DNA from 3 places in the Bittarella massiliensis (ex Durand et al. 2017) genome. Region 2 is predicted to be linked to each of the others. Evidence: riboswitches for the same ligand, from Rfam matches in the RefSeq annotation. Region 2 holds a riboswitch; each other region holds the start of a gene.
What was found. A riboswitch is a leader RNA that binds a small molecule or an ion and turns the genes downstream of it on or off. The one in region 2 is predicted to bind cobalamin.

Region 1 (4,941 bases), on a different contig from region 2:
CACCGAGTGCCGAAAGCGCAGCACCAGCAGGATGCTGGCGGCGCAGTAGGCGTAAAAGAGCAGGTAGGTCAGGGCGATCCACTCCCCCTGCCGGTAGCCGCCTTCGGGGGTGATGGAGAAGAGCTTGCCGGTGAGGGGGTCGGCCAGGGCCAGCAGGGCGTAGAGGACGCCGAGGGTGATCCCCCCGGCAAAGACCCAGCGCAGCATGGGCTGCCCCTTGCAGAGGATGGCGGCCGAGTAGAGAAAATAGGCCAGCCCCATCAGGGGGGTGCAGATGAAGTAGAGGGTGGTCACCCCCCAGACCAGCCACTGGGGGGCCAGGCCGGGGCGCATCAGCAGCAGGGTGGAGAGGATGTTGGTGGAGACCGCCAAAAAGGTGATGATCAGGCAGCCCTGAAACACCCGATTTTTCAAGCTGGGCAGCGGACTGCCCCGACGGGAGTACCCCCAGATGATGAGCAGTATGACTGCCGAAACGCACTCCGGCGCGATGTCCCAGCGCATGCGATCCCTCCGCCGCCCCACAGGGCAAAGAATAAAATCAAGAATCAAAAATCAAAGGATAAAATATGTCAAAACTGTGAAGATACGTTCATCATAGTCGAAAACCGCCAAAAAGGCAATGAAAATCCACTGCCGTCATCCCCGCGCCGCCCCTCTGTTTGGAAAAGGGCACAAAAAGGGGTATAATGAAAAGCAGAAAGCGCCCCCGCACCGGCTGTCGCCCGGCGCAGGGGGCGGAGGAGGCAAAAACGGTGGCCAACATCTTTGACTATCTGGAATGGCGGGGCGACCTGCGCTTTGACCAGGCGCCCTTTACCTGCGTGGACAACCTCATCCTCTGCCGGCTGTCCTATGTCCCCTTTGACGGGGTGGTCCCCCCGCCGGGGGAGGGGGGACCGATCCCCCTGCGCCGGGCGGCGGAACGGCTCCTCTCCCCGGCCTTTGCCCGCCAGACAGAGGCCATGTGGGCGCGCGACCGCGACCTGCTGCGGGCCCTGGCCGCCAGTGCCCGCTTTGGCGAGATGCCCCTTTTGGGCTATGTCAACGACGTGGACGCCGACGAGCAAAAGCAGTTTTCCGCCCTCTGCGCCCTGCCCGGCGACGGCACCGGCTTTGCCGCCTTCCGGGGGACCGACAACACCCTGGTGGGCTGGAAGGAGGACTTCAACATGGGCTTTGCCACCCCGGTGCCCGCCCAGAGGGAGGCGGTCTCCTACCTCTGCCGAGCGGTGGAGCGAGGGCCGGCGAGCTGGCGGGTGGGGGGCCACTCCAAGGGGGGCAACCTGGCGGTCTACGCCGCCGCCTTTGCCCCGGCCCCGGTGCAGGAGCGGCTGCTCTGGGTGCAGAACAACGACGGCCCCGGCTTTGACGGCGGGGTGCTGGATGGCCCGGGCTACCGGGCGGTGCGGGAGCGGGTGCACACCTACCTGCCCCAGTCCTCGGTGGTGGGGATGCTGCTGGAACACGAGGAGGCCTACACGGTGGTCCACAGCGGCCAGGTGGGGCTGATGCAGCACGACCTCTACTCCTGGGAGGTGAAGGGCCCCGGCTTTGTCTGCCTCGACGAGGTGAGCGCCAGCAGCAAGTTCATCGACAAGACCCTCAAGGACTGGGTGGCCGGGATGAGCAGGGAGGAGCGGGCCACCTTCTTCGACACCCTCTACCAGCTTCTGGCCGGCACCCAGGCCAAGACGGTGGGCGAGCTCTCCGGCGACTGGCTGCACAGCGCCGGGGCGGTGCTGCAGTCCCTCAAAAATGTGGACGAGGACACCCGCCGCCTGATGGGCCAGGTGATGGGCGGCCTCTTTCGCTCGGCGCGGGAGAACCTCCGCCCTGCCCGCCCACGGAGCGAGGGAGGGGAGCGGCGTCTGGAGTAGAGTGCCCTCTCGCCCCGGAGAGCGGGGTCGGCTGCGGCCCGGTCTCCTGTTGCCGCCAGGAAGGGGGGATTGCTTCCCGGCAGGGGGCGGCGGACGTCTCTGTCAAGAGGGCCAGGGCGGCGGAAAGAGCTTGGGAGAAGGGGGACGATTGCCCCCTTTTTCGCCGGGAGGACCTCCATACCGCCCGCCCCCGGGGTAAGAAGTCAGGGTGGTGTCTGAAGTAGGGAACCTTTCGCCCCGGAGAGGGGAGCGGGATCGGCTGCGGTCCGGTCTCCTGTCGCCGCCGGGAAGGAGGGCTTGCTTCCCGGCAGCGGGCAGCGGCCTCTCCTGTCATCTAACGGCCCGCCCGACCTCTGCGCCCGTTGTCCCTTTGCCGCCGGGTGGAAGGTCCACCCGGCGCCCCTGTGGGAGGGACGCGTCCGCCCCTGGTTGGGGCGGGGTGAAATGGGCCTTCCCCCCGACGCTCTGCCCAAACCCCGCCAAGGGCTTCTCCATGCGCCTCGGCGCTTCGGACCCCCTCTCAAAACGCGCCTGTTGTGGCACTCTTTCACCGCAATATCGGCGAAATGACGGTTGACTGGGTGCACAAGATGTAGTATGATTTGATCAATCTGTTTCAGAATCAAAACTAGATATGGAAACGAAAGCACGCGGGTGCCCGGCCTGTCATCGGGCCGGGCGGCAACAGGGAAGACGGGTGAAAAGCCCGCGCGGTCCCGCCGCCGTAAGGAGAGAGCACGCCCCAACTGCCACTGGTTCCCCCGGGAGCTGGGAAGGCGGGGCGCGCGTGGAATCCGAGCCGGAATACCTGCCCGCTGTGCGCGCGCTGCCACGGTGTATGGCGTCAAACGGGCTCTGGTGAGTGACTTTTGTCGCGCCCCTGCCTGCCTTTGGCCGGCAGGGGCTTTTCAGCGCTCTGGGCGTCTCCAGCGGTTTTCTGAAACCACTTTGATGGGAGGACACAATACGATGATCGAATCGATTCGCAAGCGCAGCGGGGACATTGTCCCCTTTGATCCGGAGAAGATCACCTGGGCCATCTTCAAGGCGGCCGCCGCCGTGGGGGGAGACGACTGGCATCGGGCGGAGGAGCTCTCCCGCCAGGTGGTGGAGATGGCCTCGTCCCGCACCGGCGTGCTGGACGTGGAGGAGGTGCAGGACATGGTGGAAAAGGTCCTCATCGAAAACCGCCACGCCCGCACCGCCAAGGCCTACATCCTCTACCGGGAGAAGCGCCAGGGCGCCCGGGAGGCCAACGCCCTCATCGGCGCCACCATCGACATGTTCTCCCAGTACCTGGACGACATGGACTGGAAGATCCAGGAGAACGCCAACACCCAAAAGTCCATCAACGGGATGAACAACTACATCCGCGAGGCCTTTACCAAGCAGTACTGGCTCCACGAGATCTATCCCGAGGAGATCCGCCGCGCCCACACCTCGGGGGACCTGCACCTGCACGACCTGGGCTTTTTCGGCCCCTACTGCGCCGGGTGGGACCTGCGCCAGCTGCTGATGCAGGGCTTTGGCGGGGTGCCCGGCAAGGTGGAGAGCGGCCCGGCCAAGCACCTGCGCTCCTTTTTGGGGCAGATCGTCAACTCCACCTTCACCACCCAGGGCGAGTCGGCCGGCGCCCAGGCCTGGTCCTCCTTTGACACCTACTGCGCCCCCTTCATCCGCTACGACCACATGGACTACGCCGCGGTGAAACAGGCGCTGCAGGAGTTCATCTTCAACCTCAACGTCCCCACCCGGGTGGGCTTTCAGTGCCCCTTCTCCAACCTGACCTTCGACATCGTGGTCCCCTCCACCCTCAAGGACGAGTGCGTGGTCATCGGCGGCCAGCCCATGGACGCCTGCTACGGCGACTTTCAGGCCGAGATGGACCTGCTCAACACCGCCTTCTGCGACGTGATGATGGAGGGGGACCGCCACGGCCGGGTCTTCACCTTCCCCATCCCCACCATCAACGTCACCAAGGAGTTTGACTGGCAGAGCCCGGTGGTGGACAAATTCATGGAGATCACCTGCAAGTACGGCATCCCCTACTTCTCCAACTACATCAACTCCGACCTCTCCCCCGAGGACGCCCTCTCCATGTGCTGCCGGCTGCGGCTTGACACCAGCGAGCTGCGCAAGCGAGGCGGTGGCCTCTTCGGCTCCAACCCCATGACCGGCTCCATCGGGGTGGTCACCCTCAATCTGCCCCGGCTGTGCTACCTGGCCCAGGACGAGGAGGACCTGATGCGGCGGCTGGACGGGCTGCTGGAACTGGCCAAGAACAGCCTGGAAATCAAGCGCAAGACCATTGAAAAGCAGACCGAAAATGGGATGTACCCCTACTCGGCCCACTACCTCAAAGAGGTCAAGGCCCGCACCGGCTCCTACTGGTTCAACCACTTCAACACCATCGGCCTGGTGGGGATGAACGAGGCCTGCCGCAACTTCCTGGGCTGCGAGATCACCGCCCCTGAGGGGCAGCAGTTCGCCCTGCGGGTGCTGGGCCACATGCGGGAGGTCATCACCCGCTTCCAGGAGGAGACCGGCCATGTCTACAACCTGGAGGCCACCCCCGCCGAGGGGACCAGCTACCGCCTGGCCCAGCTCGACCGGGACCGCTACCCCGACATCCTCACCGCCGGGGAGGAGGTGCCCTACTACACCAACTCCACCCAGCTGCCGGTGGGCTACACCGACGACATCTTCGAGACCCTCGACCTGCAGGACGACCTGCAGTGCATGTACACCGGCGGCACGGTGCTCCACCTCTACCTGGGCGAGCAGATCCGGGACATCGAGGTGGCCAAGGCCCTGCTGCAAAAGGCCTTTACCAACTACAAGCTGCCCTACCTCTCTCTGACCCCCACCTTCTCGGTCTGCCCCGAGCACGGCTACATCAGCGGCGAGGTGTACAGCTGCCCCGACTGCGGCGCCGCCACCGAGGTGTGGAGCCGGGTGGTGGGCTATCTCCGCCCGGTGCAGAACTTCCACAAGGGCAAGAAGGAGGAGTACCGCCAGCGGGTCAAGTACGTCATCAAAGAGGGCGAACTCTCCGAGGCGG
Region 2 (4,941 bases):
AGAGCCGCCGCCTTCTCCACCTCGCCGGTGGAGGCGTTTAGCAGCTGCACCTGGTTGTCCCGCACCAGGGCCAACTTGCCGTCCACCAGGATGGGGGAACCGGCATAGCCGCCGCCCCAGAGGGGGTCGACCGCGGTGCAGGTCTGCTGCCAGAGCAGCGAGCTGCTGCCGGCGGGCTTGAGGGAGGGGAGGACGGCGTTGTTGCCGACATCCCCCTGGTGCATCGGCCAGGCGGAGGGGAGAGCGGGCCGAACCGGGCCGGGCACCGGGGTGCGTTTGAGGACCAGATCGAGGGTGTTGGTCTGCCCCTGCACGGTGACGGCGAGGACGACCGGGGTCTCCTCCCCCGTCAGGGGGATGGTGACGCGCACCGGGTTTCCCTTGGTCTCGGCGGCCAGAGAGACCGCCTGCGCCCCCACCTCTTTGCCGTTTACGGTGACGACGGCGGCGGGGTCCTTGACATTCAGGGTGAGGGTCACCTCGTCCTTGGCCTCGTCCACCGGGATGGTGTAGCTGCTCTCCCCCGGCTGCAACGCGATGTCGAGCCCCTCGACCGAGAGGGCGGCGACCTCATTGGTAAAGGCGGGGATGGTCAGCGCGACCTGGGCGGTGATGCCGGGGACGGCCGCTGTGCCGTCGGCGTTCTTCACCTTCTCATAACGCAGGCTCTTCAGAGGGGTGGAGAGGGTGACCTGCGCGTCGGGCTCGCCAAAGTCGGGCCGCTTGAGCAGCTCAAAGAGGTTGGAGCCGCCGTAACCACCGGTGGTGGTGCCGATGTAGCCGTAGGGAGAGGCGCTCCAGCTGCCCAGCTCCACCCCCACGTTGCCAGGGCAGGAACTGTTTTTCAGGGTGTAGACAAAGGCGTCGCCCTCCCTGTGCATCCGGTAGAAGGAGACGTGGCCGTTTGCCCGGTCCCACCCCAGGTTGTGGGTGATGAAGTCAGGGCTCTCGTTTGCGCCCTTGATGCCGTCAAAGAGGGCGGCCTCATAGGCCTTCATCTCGGCGTTGGCGGCGTCCACCTCGGCCTGGGTGATCCCCTTGATGGTGACCGGGAAGGTCTTGGTGGCGCTGACCCCCTGGTAGGTGAGGGTCAATTTGAGATTGGTCTGGGTGTCGGGCGCACCGACGCTGCGGTAGACATTGCAGCGCAGATAGCTGGCGGTGAGGTAGTTGGTCCCATCCGCCGCCGCGCTGTCGGTGGACCACTGGTAACTCATGGCCCTGTTCTCAGGGGTGTCGGCAATCATCCCCGCCTTGATCAGGTCGCCGACATCCTTGAGCTGGATGTCGAATTCCAGCGCCTGGGGGTCGATTTCGGTCAGCCCCAGGCTGCTCATCTCGGTAAAGCCGTCGAGGGTGACCCCCGCCAGCGCCGCATCGACGGCCGTCTGGGCGGCGTCGTGCTCCTGCTGGGTGACAGCGGGGACCGTGAGGGGAATCTCCACCGTCCGCTTGGTGACCGAGCCGGAGGTGTAACTGTCCTTGTCGATGGTGAGGGTCAGCTTGACGGTGGCGTCGGGCTCGCCGTAGGCGGGCCGGTTGACCTTCACCGAGCTGGAGCCGTAGGAGGGCGGATCGATAACAGCGGTGTTGTCACTCGCCCACTTCAGCGCGACGTCGCTATACCCGCTCACCCCATAGGAGGAGAGGGTCTTTTGCAGTTTCAGCGGGCCCACCACGTGGTCGGCGTCGGCATTGTCCAGGCCGATGAGGGCAAATCTGTCCGCCCCGCCAAAGAGGGCGGCGGCGCCGTCGATCTGCTCCTGGGTGGTCTTTGTGTGCGCCGGCACGGTGACCAGAACGGTCTTTTCGCAAAAGACGCCGGGGACACTCGCCTTGGAGAAGCGGAAGGTGACCTCTCCCTGCACCTTTTCGTCGGTGAAGGTGACCTTCCCGTTTTCATCGCCCGCCGCAGCGGAGATGTTGGCGTTGCCGCTGGAGACCACCTCGACTGAAATGTCGGTGCGGTCCATCTGCAACTGCCAGGTGGTCTCGACATTGTCCACCGGCACGTCGTTGTAATCGCTGTCCCAATCGGTCTCCCGCACATAGAGACCGTTGGTCGCAGAGAGGCTCACCCCGTCCACCGCGGCCTGGATCTCGGCGCGCACCTCGTCGGCGGTGACGGCCTTGACGGTGACCGAAAAGACCTTGGTGTCGCTTGCCGTGCCGCGGGAGATGGTGGCGGTGAGGGTGAGGGTCACATCCACCCCGTCAGTGGGGCGGGTGAGCTTGCCGTTGTCGCCGAGGACCGCTTGATTGTCGCTCTGCCAGGCGATGCTGGTCCCGGCGCTGCCGGCGGTGGGCAGGGTCAAATCGCCCTTCACCGCCGAGAGGTCGCCCAGATCCAGCTCGCCTTTGGCCTTGGCCACCGCCTCGGCGTCGGTGTAGGTCACCTCAGTGACCGTCAGCTCGGCATAGGGGCGGCTGATGTCGATGGCCGGATTCCCCTTGCTGTCGTACCAACTGCTCTTGCGGACAGCGGAGAGGGTGTACCGGCCCGCCTCGTCAAAGGTGAGGGAGGCGACGCCGTTTTCGTCGGTGGTGCCCACCTCGGCCTCTGCCCCGCCGTCTTTAGAGGCGAGGATGGTTGCCCCCTTGACCGGCGACGCCGCCGCGGCGTTCATCCCCGCGGTGCCCATGAGGGTGACCGAGACGGGTTCGCCAGTGTTGGCCGTCAGGCTGTCACCGGCAAAATAGGTGTAGAGGCTGCCGGCGTATGCACTGTACCAGAGGTCGTATAGGGTGACCTCGTCGCCATTTGCCAGGGGGCAGCCGTCGATGAGGTAGCCGGTGCCGTCCTTTGCGGGATAGGCGTCGTTGACCATGTACATGAAATAGACATCGGTCGGGGCGTCGGCGTTGGTGTCCAAAAAGTCCTGCAAAAAGCCGGGAGTGGCGTCGATAACGTCCGCCGGGTCCAGGCCGTTGTCCACGCAGTACTGCGCCAATACATGCAGGGGGGTGTAAAAACCGGGGTCCTTGTCCGCCCAGGCCGTGAGGCCATATTCGGGCAGGGACTTGTAGGTGTCGGGCAGGGTGATGGCCGTCGGCTCAACCGCCGTAAAGCCGTACCCCTCGACCCGCAGGGTGGTGCTGATCCCGGCGCCGCCCCGAGGGGCGCCGGCCGCGGCATAGGCCGGGGTCAGCAGGGCGCCCAGCGCCAGACAGAGCGCCAGGACCAAGCTTGTCAGTCGTTTTGTCATTGTCTCTCTCCTTTTTTTGTTCCCTTCGGGGGAAAAAGGAAAGGGCCCGCCGAAACTCGGCGGGCCCCAAAGAGCGTACACAAATAGCCGGAGCCAATATTCACCCCGCGCATTGCTGTACCATCTTTTCCTCACCGAAAGAAGGGTATAGTTTTTCGTTCTGAAAAACTGTGTCGTTTTCTTCATCAAATAGGAGCTGGTTTGCCATTGGCAAGCCAGCTTTTTTGTGCAACAAACACAAATTGTTTCATCGAACAAAAAAACTATACGTATACATTGCCGGCAGATATCCTGACTTGAGGCTGCGGGCGGCCTGTTGGCCGCCACTCCTCCCCCCGCCCTTCCCAGCGCGCGCCCAGAACGCGCGCCAGTGGTTGCGGGGTTCGTCCCCTCTCACAGTAGAGTGAACTGTTGCGGATTTGCACCGCATTCCCCGTCCGGCGGCAGGGCTTTTGCCCGCCGCCTCCACAGCCAAAAGGCTGTACCGACACCCCTATGGTACAGGCATTTTTTGGAATTGTCAATGCCTGACCGAGCGATTTTTCCCCCTTTCGGCAGGGGGCGGCCTCCCCGCAAAATCGACGGCCTTCCTTGTTTTGCGGCCGGTTTCATGGTATGATAAAAAATATCGATCCCGGCGAACAAGGGGCGCCGACTTGAAACGAAAAAGGAGCGATCTCCCCCATGGGAATTTTTGTTGCAATAGCCATCCTCTTCATTTTGATCTCCTGCGTCCTCTTTTTGGTGCGCACCCCGCTGGCCCAGTGGGGCAGTTGGCAGTGGATCTTCCTGGCCTTCAGCGTGCTGCTGCTGCTCTTCTTTGTGGCCATGGTCTGGTACTCCATCCAGACCCACCGGGAGCGCAAGGAGGAGAAGGCCGAGCGGGCCCAGCAGGAGCGGGAGGCACGCCGCCGGCAGGCCGCCATCACCTACGACGACCTGGACATCCTCCCCGAGGAGGAGCGGGAGGAGCCCGATGACTTTGACTACGAGGGGTACAGCCAGGTCGAGGAGGGCGAGATCGTCTACATCGACGGCAAGGTGATGATCGCCGGTTCGGAAGAGGCCAACGCCGCGGTGGCCGCCCTCAAGGCCGAGAAGGAGGAGGCCCGCCGCCGGGACGCCGAGGAGAAAGCCCGCCTCAAGGCCGAGGAAGAGGCCCGTCAAAAGGGCGAAGATCCCCAGGAATGACCCCGTTTTTCGGCAGCCAAAAGCCGCCTCCACCGCGCGTTGCGGCAGGGGCGGCTTTTTTGCTGGAAAGGGGCTACTTCTCCCCCTCCTTGTGGCGGGCCTTGATCCCGTCCCAGTAGGCCTTGGCGGCCTGCTCGGTCTTGTTGGGGCCGTACTGGTAGTAGACCCGGCCGCGCAGGCTGTCGGGCAGGTACTGCTGGGCCACATAGTGGTCGGGGTAGTCGTGGGGCAGGCGGTAGCTGAGCCCGCGGCCCATCTTGGCCGCCCCGCCGTAGTGGGCGTCTTTGATGGAGGCGGGCACGTCGGAGTAGCGGCCCGCCTCCACGTCGGCCATGGCGGCGGCGATGGCCAGGTTGGCCGAATTGGATTTGGGGGCGGTGGCCATGAGGATGGCGGCCTGGGCCAGGGGGATGCGCCCCTCGGGCAGCCCCAGTTGCAGGGCGCTGTCGACGCAGGCCTTGACGATGGCCACGCACTGGGGGTAGGCCAGACCCACGTCCTCGCTGGCGATCACCAGCAGCCGCCGGCAGGCCGAGGGCAGGTC
Region 3 (4,941 bases), on a different contig from region 2:
GGTCACCCGCTTGAGCACCTCAAAGGCGCTCTCCCCCTCCTGGATCTCCACCTTGGTGGGGGGGAGGATGATCCCGTTTTGGGGGATGTAGGGGCGGAGGTTGTCGTCCACCTGGTCGAGTTTGTCCAGCAGGGTGGTGCAGACGATGGAGACGGTGACGGTGGAGGTCTGGGGGGCGCTGCTCCCCCCGGACGGAGCGCCCTGCGACGAGCCGGCGGAACTGCCGGCGCTGCTGGGGTCCGACGGGCCGGCGGGGGCGGAGGAGCTGCCGCCCGCGGGGGTGGTCGAGGGGACGGAGGGGGCTTCGGGCTGCTCCCCCTCCCCGCTGGGCTGGTCGGGAGCCTCCTCCCCCGCCGCGGGGAGGAGGACCCAGCTCCCCCCTTCCCCCAGGGAGAAGGAGAGGTTCCCCTCCTCCGCCTGCACCGGGCCGGCGTATTCCAGCGCGCCGCCGGTGTAGCGGTAGAGGGCGGCGTAGGCCGTCTCCCCCTCTGTTTTCAGGGAGAGGTCGGCCTGCACCGGCAGGGCCCCGTTGTGGCAGAAGGCGAGGGTGAGGGCAAAGGCGGGGTCCTCTTTCCCCTGCGCTGCCAGCAGTTGGGCGATCTCATCGCCCTCCGACCCGCCGGCGACCACCTGCAGGTTGACGGGGGCCGCCTCCCCCAGCTGGTCGCAGGGGAGGGACCAGGTCAGTTCCCCCGCCCCCTCGACGGAGAGGGTGCGGGTCAGGGGCGCGCCGCTCTCGGCGGCGGCCTGCAGCTCCTGCGGGGTCAGGCAGTTTTGGTTGGCGCCCTCGGCAAAGCGGGCCCCCTCCTCCGCCAGGGCCTGGGCGGCGGCCGCCCGCTCCTCCTCGGTGGCGCCGTCGCTCTGGGCCAGGGTCTGGGCGCTATTCAGCGCGCGGCGCAGGGCGCCCAGGGCGTTCCAGGAGTATTCGCCGGCGGCGTTCCCCTCCTGGGCGCCGTCGAGAAGGGCCTGGGCGGCCTCGATCTGCGCCCCCAGTTCCCCGCCGCGTTCGGCCGGTTCGATGGTGGTCAGTTTGAAGATCCCCGCCGCGGCGAGGAGGGCAAAAATGCCCACAACGGCCCACAGGCGGGCCTTTTTTTTCCAGGTGCTCATCGGCATCTCCCTCTTGGTTGGTCGGTGCGCGCAAAGGGCGACCGGCGACGGGGCCGGTCGCCCTTTTCAGCGGGTGGGTGCGAACAGTAGACGGTCAGGCCCGGCGGCGCTTGCAGGCGAGGGCCAGCGAAAGGGCGGCCAGCGCGGCGGCCAGCAGGGCTGCCGGGGCAGAGGCGTCGGCGGTGTTGGCGCTGGCGTCGCCGCCCGTCTCAGAGCTGGGTCCATCCAGCAGGGCGGCGGCCTGCTGAGCCACCTCGTCGGCCAGCCGGCCGTTTTGCAGGTACTTCAAGTCCCCTTCCAGGATGCCGTCGCGGTACCCCTGGATCTCTCGGGCAATCGCCAGCAGCTGGGCGGCGTTTTCGGCGGTGACGGGGATGGGCTGTCCGTCTTTCATCAACAACTGGGCGGTCATCAGGTTGACCAGGTCCACCTTGGCCGGGCTCAGGTACTGCTCGATCTCGGAAATTTTGGCCAGGTCGGCGGGGAGCAGTCCCTCCAGCGCTCGGTCCAGCTCCTGGATGAGGGGGCGGCTCTCCAGGGTGATCTCCGCCCCGCCGAGTTTGTCGGCAATCAACTGGGCGGCAGCGGCCATCTGCTCCTCGATGGCGGCCACCCGGGCGCGGCTGTCGGCCAGCCGCTGCCGGTTGGCCAGTTTCTCCCGCTGGGCGTCGGGGAGGGCCTCATAGCGCGATTGCAGGCTGTCCACCGCGGCGCGGTCGCCGGAGGTGAGGGCGGAAAGGGCGGGCAGGGCGGCGATGTCCTCGTCCAGCTTCTGGACGATCGCCTCCTGGCGCAGGGTCTCGATGGCGGCCGCCGCCTTTTGCAGGGTGTCGGCGCCGGTAATCTGTGAGCGCTCCTGGGCGGAGAGGGCCTCGTAGGCCGAGAGCAGGGCGCTCACCTTGTCCGCGTCTTGCAGGGTGAGGGACGAGAGGTCGAGAGAGGCGATGCCCTGGTTGATGCGGGCGATGGGGTCGGCGGTGGAGAGGGCCAAGATCTCCTCCAACTTGCCGTGGTTTGTCACCTTGGCCTGTTCGGCGGCAGAGAGGGCGCGGTAGCGGCTCTCCACCCGCCGGGCCTCCGCCAGGTTGATATAGCGGTAGGAGTCGGCGTCGGGCAGCCGCTCGATCTGGCGCTGCACATCGGCGGCGGTGATGGCGGTGTCCCCCTTGTTGCCGTAGCAGTAGAGGTAGCTGGCGTCGTTGTACCAGACCAGCGAGCCGTTGGGGGCGATGGCGATGCTCTGGGTGCAGTACTGGCGGCGGCCGATGCCCGGGACCACCTCGACCTGGGGAGCGGTCTGGCCCTCCCTGTCTTTTAAGATGAAGAGGTTGTCGGAATTCTCGTTGGCCACAAAGTAGAGATAGACCTGGTTGCCGTTTTCGGCGCTGGCGTAGGCGGTGGTCAGGGCGGCGGAGCCGGCGCTGTTGACGGTGCCGGTCTGGTAGAGGGTGGTCATGGTGTTGACGTCGACGACAAAGACCGGCATCTGCGCGCCAAACCCCTGGCCGGCCAGGTAGAGCCGGTCGTTGTAGATGACCGGGGAGGACTGGGTGTCGCCCCCCGAGATGCCGGCCGTCCACTCCCGCAGGCTGGCCTGGTCCAACTTGCCGTCGGCGCGCAGTTTGTAGCTGCGCACCGCCGCCCCCGCCGTGGGGTGGCCGGAGGAGAGGTAGACGCGGCCATCCTTTTCATAGTAAAAGGGGGTGGAGCGGGCGTTGTAGCCGCTGGGCAGCGAGAAGGTGTCGGCCACCGCGCCGGTCTTGTAGTTGACCGACCAGACGGTGCTGGAGCCGGTATAGTTGGCGTCGGTGAAGACGGCGTAGTCCCCGGCAAAGGCCACGCCGTTTGTGTTGAAGCCGGCGTCGGAGGGGGAGGCGACGGTCCAGTTTGCGGCCTTGACCTCGGTGGTGCTGGCGGGATTTTCGTCGGCGGTGTCAAAGCAGGCGTAGACCCCGCCGGTGCGGTAGGAGCCGGTGAACACCCGCCCGTCGTGGCAGATGACCGGGCTCTGCATGGCCGAACCCGGCAGCTCCTGGGTGACGTAGAGCTGCTCGAGGGTCTCGGCGTCAAAGACGCGCAGGAAGTTTTTCTGCACCCCGGTGGCGTCGGCATCCAGGTTGTTGATCTCGCAGGGGACGAAGATTTTGCCGTCCCCCGCGCCCAGGATCATGGTGTACTGGTTGTGGGCCGCGCCGAAGACCGGGGCGCTGGCCACCTCTTTGCCGCTGTCCAGCTCGTACTTGCGCAGGCGCTGGAAACTGTAATTGTAGACGTAGTTCCCCAGGATGACCGGGGTGCCCGACGAGTCGGTCCAGGAGGTGGAGTCGCCGACTTGCTTCTCCCACTTGCGTTCGATCTCGCCGGCGGTGGTGGGGGTTTTGGCGTCGGAGACGCCTTTGAGCCCGTCGGTCCCTAAAAACTGGGGCCAGCCCAGTTCTGTCGACGGCTCTGCCGCCAGGGCGGGCAGGCTGCCGGAGGCGCAGAGGCAGAGCGCCAGCAGCGCCGCTGTCGCCCGCTTTTTTACAGAGATGTTTCCCATTTTCTTCTCTTCCTCTCGATGGTCGCGGGGATGGCAGCCGGGGGAGGACGACAAAAAAAGACCGTCGTCCGACGGCCTTTCGTGCAAAAAGGGCGGGCGCAGGGCGGCCCAGCCTGTTTTGGCACTTTTGTCCTCGGCCGGAACTACTCATACACCCTGTTGCGGCAGGTCTCCTGACTCGGATGTCTCCCTACTCTCCAACCCGCCTTCCCAGGCCCAGATGCCCAGTGGCGGCAGCGAAGCTGCCGTTGGATTTCGCCATCCTCACAGTAGCGGCGACTGTCACGGATTTTCACCGTGTTCCCTCTTGCTCGCCCCCGAGGGGCGACCACAACGAACCATTCTGTTTTTGATGAGACCACTATACCACGGCCCTGGCCCGCAAGTCAATTTGAAGGGGGACTTTGCCGGAGATGCGCGCCTGGAAAGTTTTGTTCCCGGCTGGACGGGCCATCTTGCCGCCGGCTGGATAACGGCGGGGCGGCTGTGAAAAATAAGGGGGAGGGAAAGGAGGGGGCGCGTTTGACCCCATTCACAGCCTATTTGGAGGGGCTCGAGACGGTGTGGCAGCGGGCGGTCCTCGGTGAGGTCCTGCGCTGGGTGGGGGAGAAGTTTCCCGATTTGACCCCTAAAATTGCCTGGAACCAGCCGATGTTCACCGACCACGGCACCTTTATCATCGGCTTTAGCGCCGCAAAGGCCCATCTGGCGGTGGCCCCGGAGAGGGCCGGGATCCTCCGCTTCTCCGGCGCGATCGAACGGGCGGGGTACCGCCACAGCAAGGAGCTCATCCGCATCCCCTGGGGGCAGGCGGTGGACTTTGCGCTGCTGGAAGAGATCATCCGCTTCAACGTAGAGGACAAGCGGGACTGCGCCGCGTTTTGGCGGGGGTAAAGCCGCTCGCCGCGCCGATTCCCCTGCGGGGGCAGAGAGGCGGGGGCCTGCACAGGGGAAAAAGAAAAAAACCGGCGCAAATCGCGCCGGGCGTTGCCGTCGGGGTCTATACCGTGAAAAGATGCCCGCCGCACACCTGCGAGAAACGGCAAAATAAAAAAATGAGCCCGAGCGCGAATGCGCCCAGGCTCAGACTGGTGGAGCAGGCGATGGGAATCGAACCCACAACCTCAGCTTGGGAAGCTGATGTTTTACCACTAAACTACGCCTGCACCTGTAAGTGCTTTACTATTATAGTACGGCTTGCCCCCAAACGTCAAGCCCCGGGCGAGAAATTGCAAAAAAATTCCCCTTTCCCGCCCCTTCGACAGGGCGGGGGGCAGCTGTGGGAAAAAGGG

Region 1: linked by a shared signal. The riboswitch ahead of GT748_RS09085 (ribonucleoside triphosphate reductase) and the one ahead of GT748_RS10690 (immunoglobulin-like domain-containing protein) in region 2 are both predicted to bind cobalamin.
Region 3: linked by a shared signal. The riboswitch ahead of GT748_RS05575 (hypothetical protein) and the one ahead of GT748_RS10690 (immunoglobulin-like domain-containing protein) in region 2 are both predicted to bind cobalamin.

Annotation. Positions count from the first base shown of each region.
Region 1 is NZ_WWVY01000007.1:67,735-72,675, reverse strand. Features, by position in the region: gene GT748_RS09095 (putative bifunctional diguanylate cyclase/phosphodiesterase) at 1-504, opposite strand, end outside; gene GT748_RS09090 (Mbeg1-like protein) at 690-1,880, shown strand; cobalamin riboswitch at 2,519-2,710, shown strand; gene GT748_RS09085 (ribonucleoside triphosphate reductase) at 2,850-4,941, shown strand, end outside.
Region 2 is NZ_WWVY01000009.1:81,517-86,457, reverse strand. Features, by position in the region: gene GT748_RS10690 (immunoglobulin-like domain-containing protein) at 1-3,206, opposite strand, end outside; cobalamin riboswitch at 3,471-3,710, opposite strand; gene GT748_RS10685 (MFS transporter) at 3,891-4,397, shown strand; gene GT748_RS10680 (replication-associated recombination protein A) at 4,471-4,941, opposite strand, start outside.
Region 3 is NZ_WWVY01000003.1:350,852-355,792, reverse strand. Features, by position in the region: gene GT748_RS05580 (DUF4430 domain-containing protein) at 1-1,110, opposite strand, end outside; gene GT748_RS05575 (hypothetical protein) at 1,205-3,649, opposite strand; cobalamin riboswitch at 3,796-3,997, opposite strand; gene GT748_RS05570 (iron chaperone) at 4,172-4,543, shown strand; tRNA gene GT748_RS05565 (tRNA-Gly) at 4,742-4,815, opposite strand.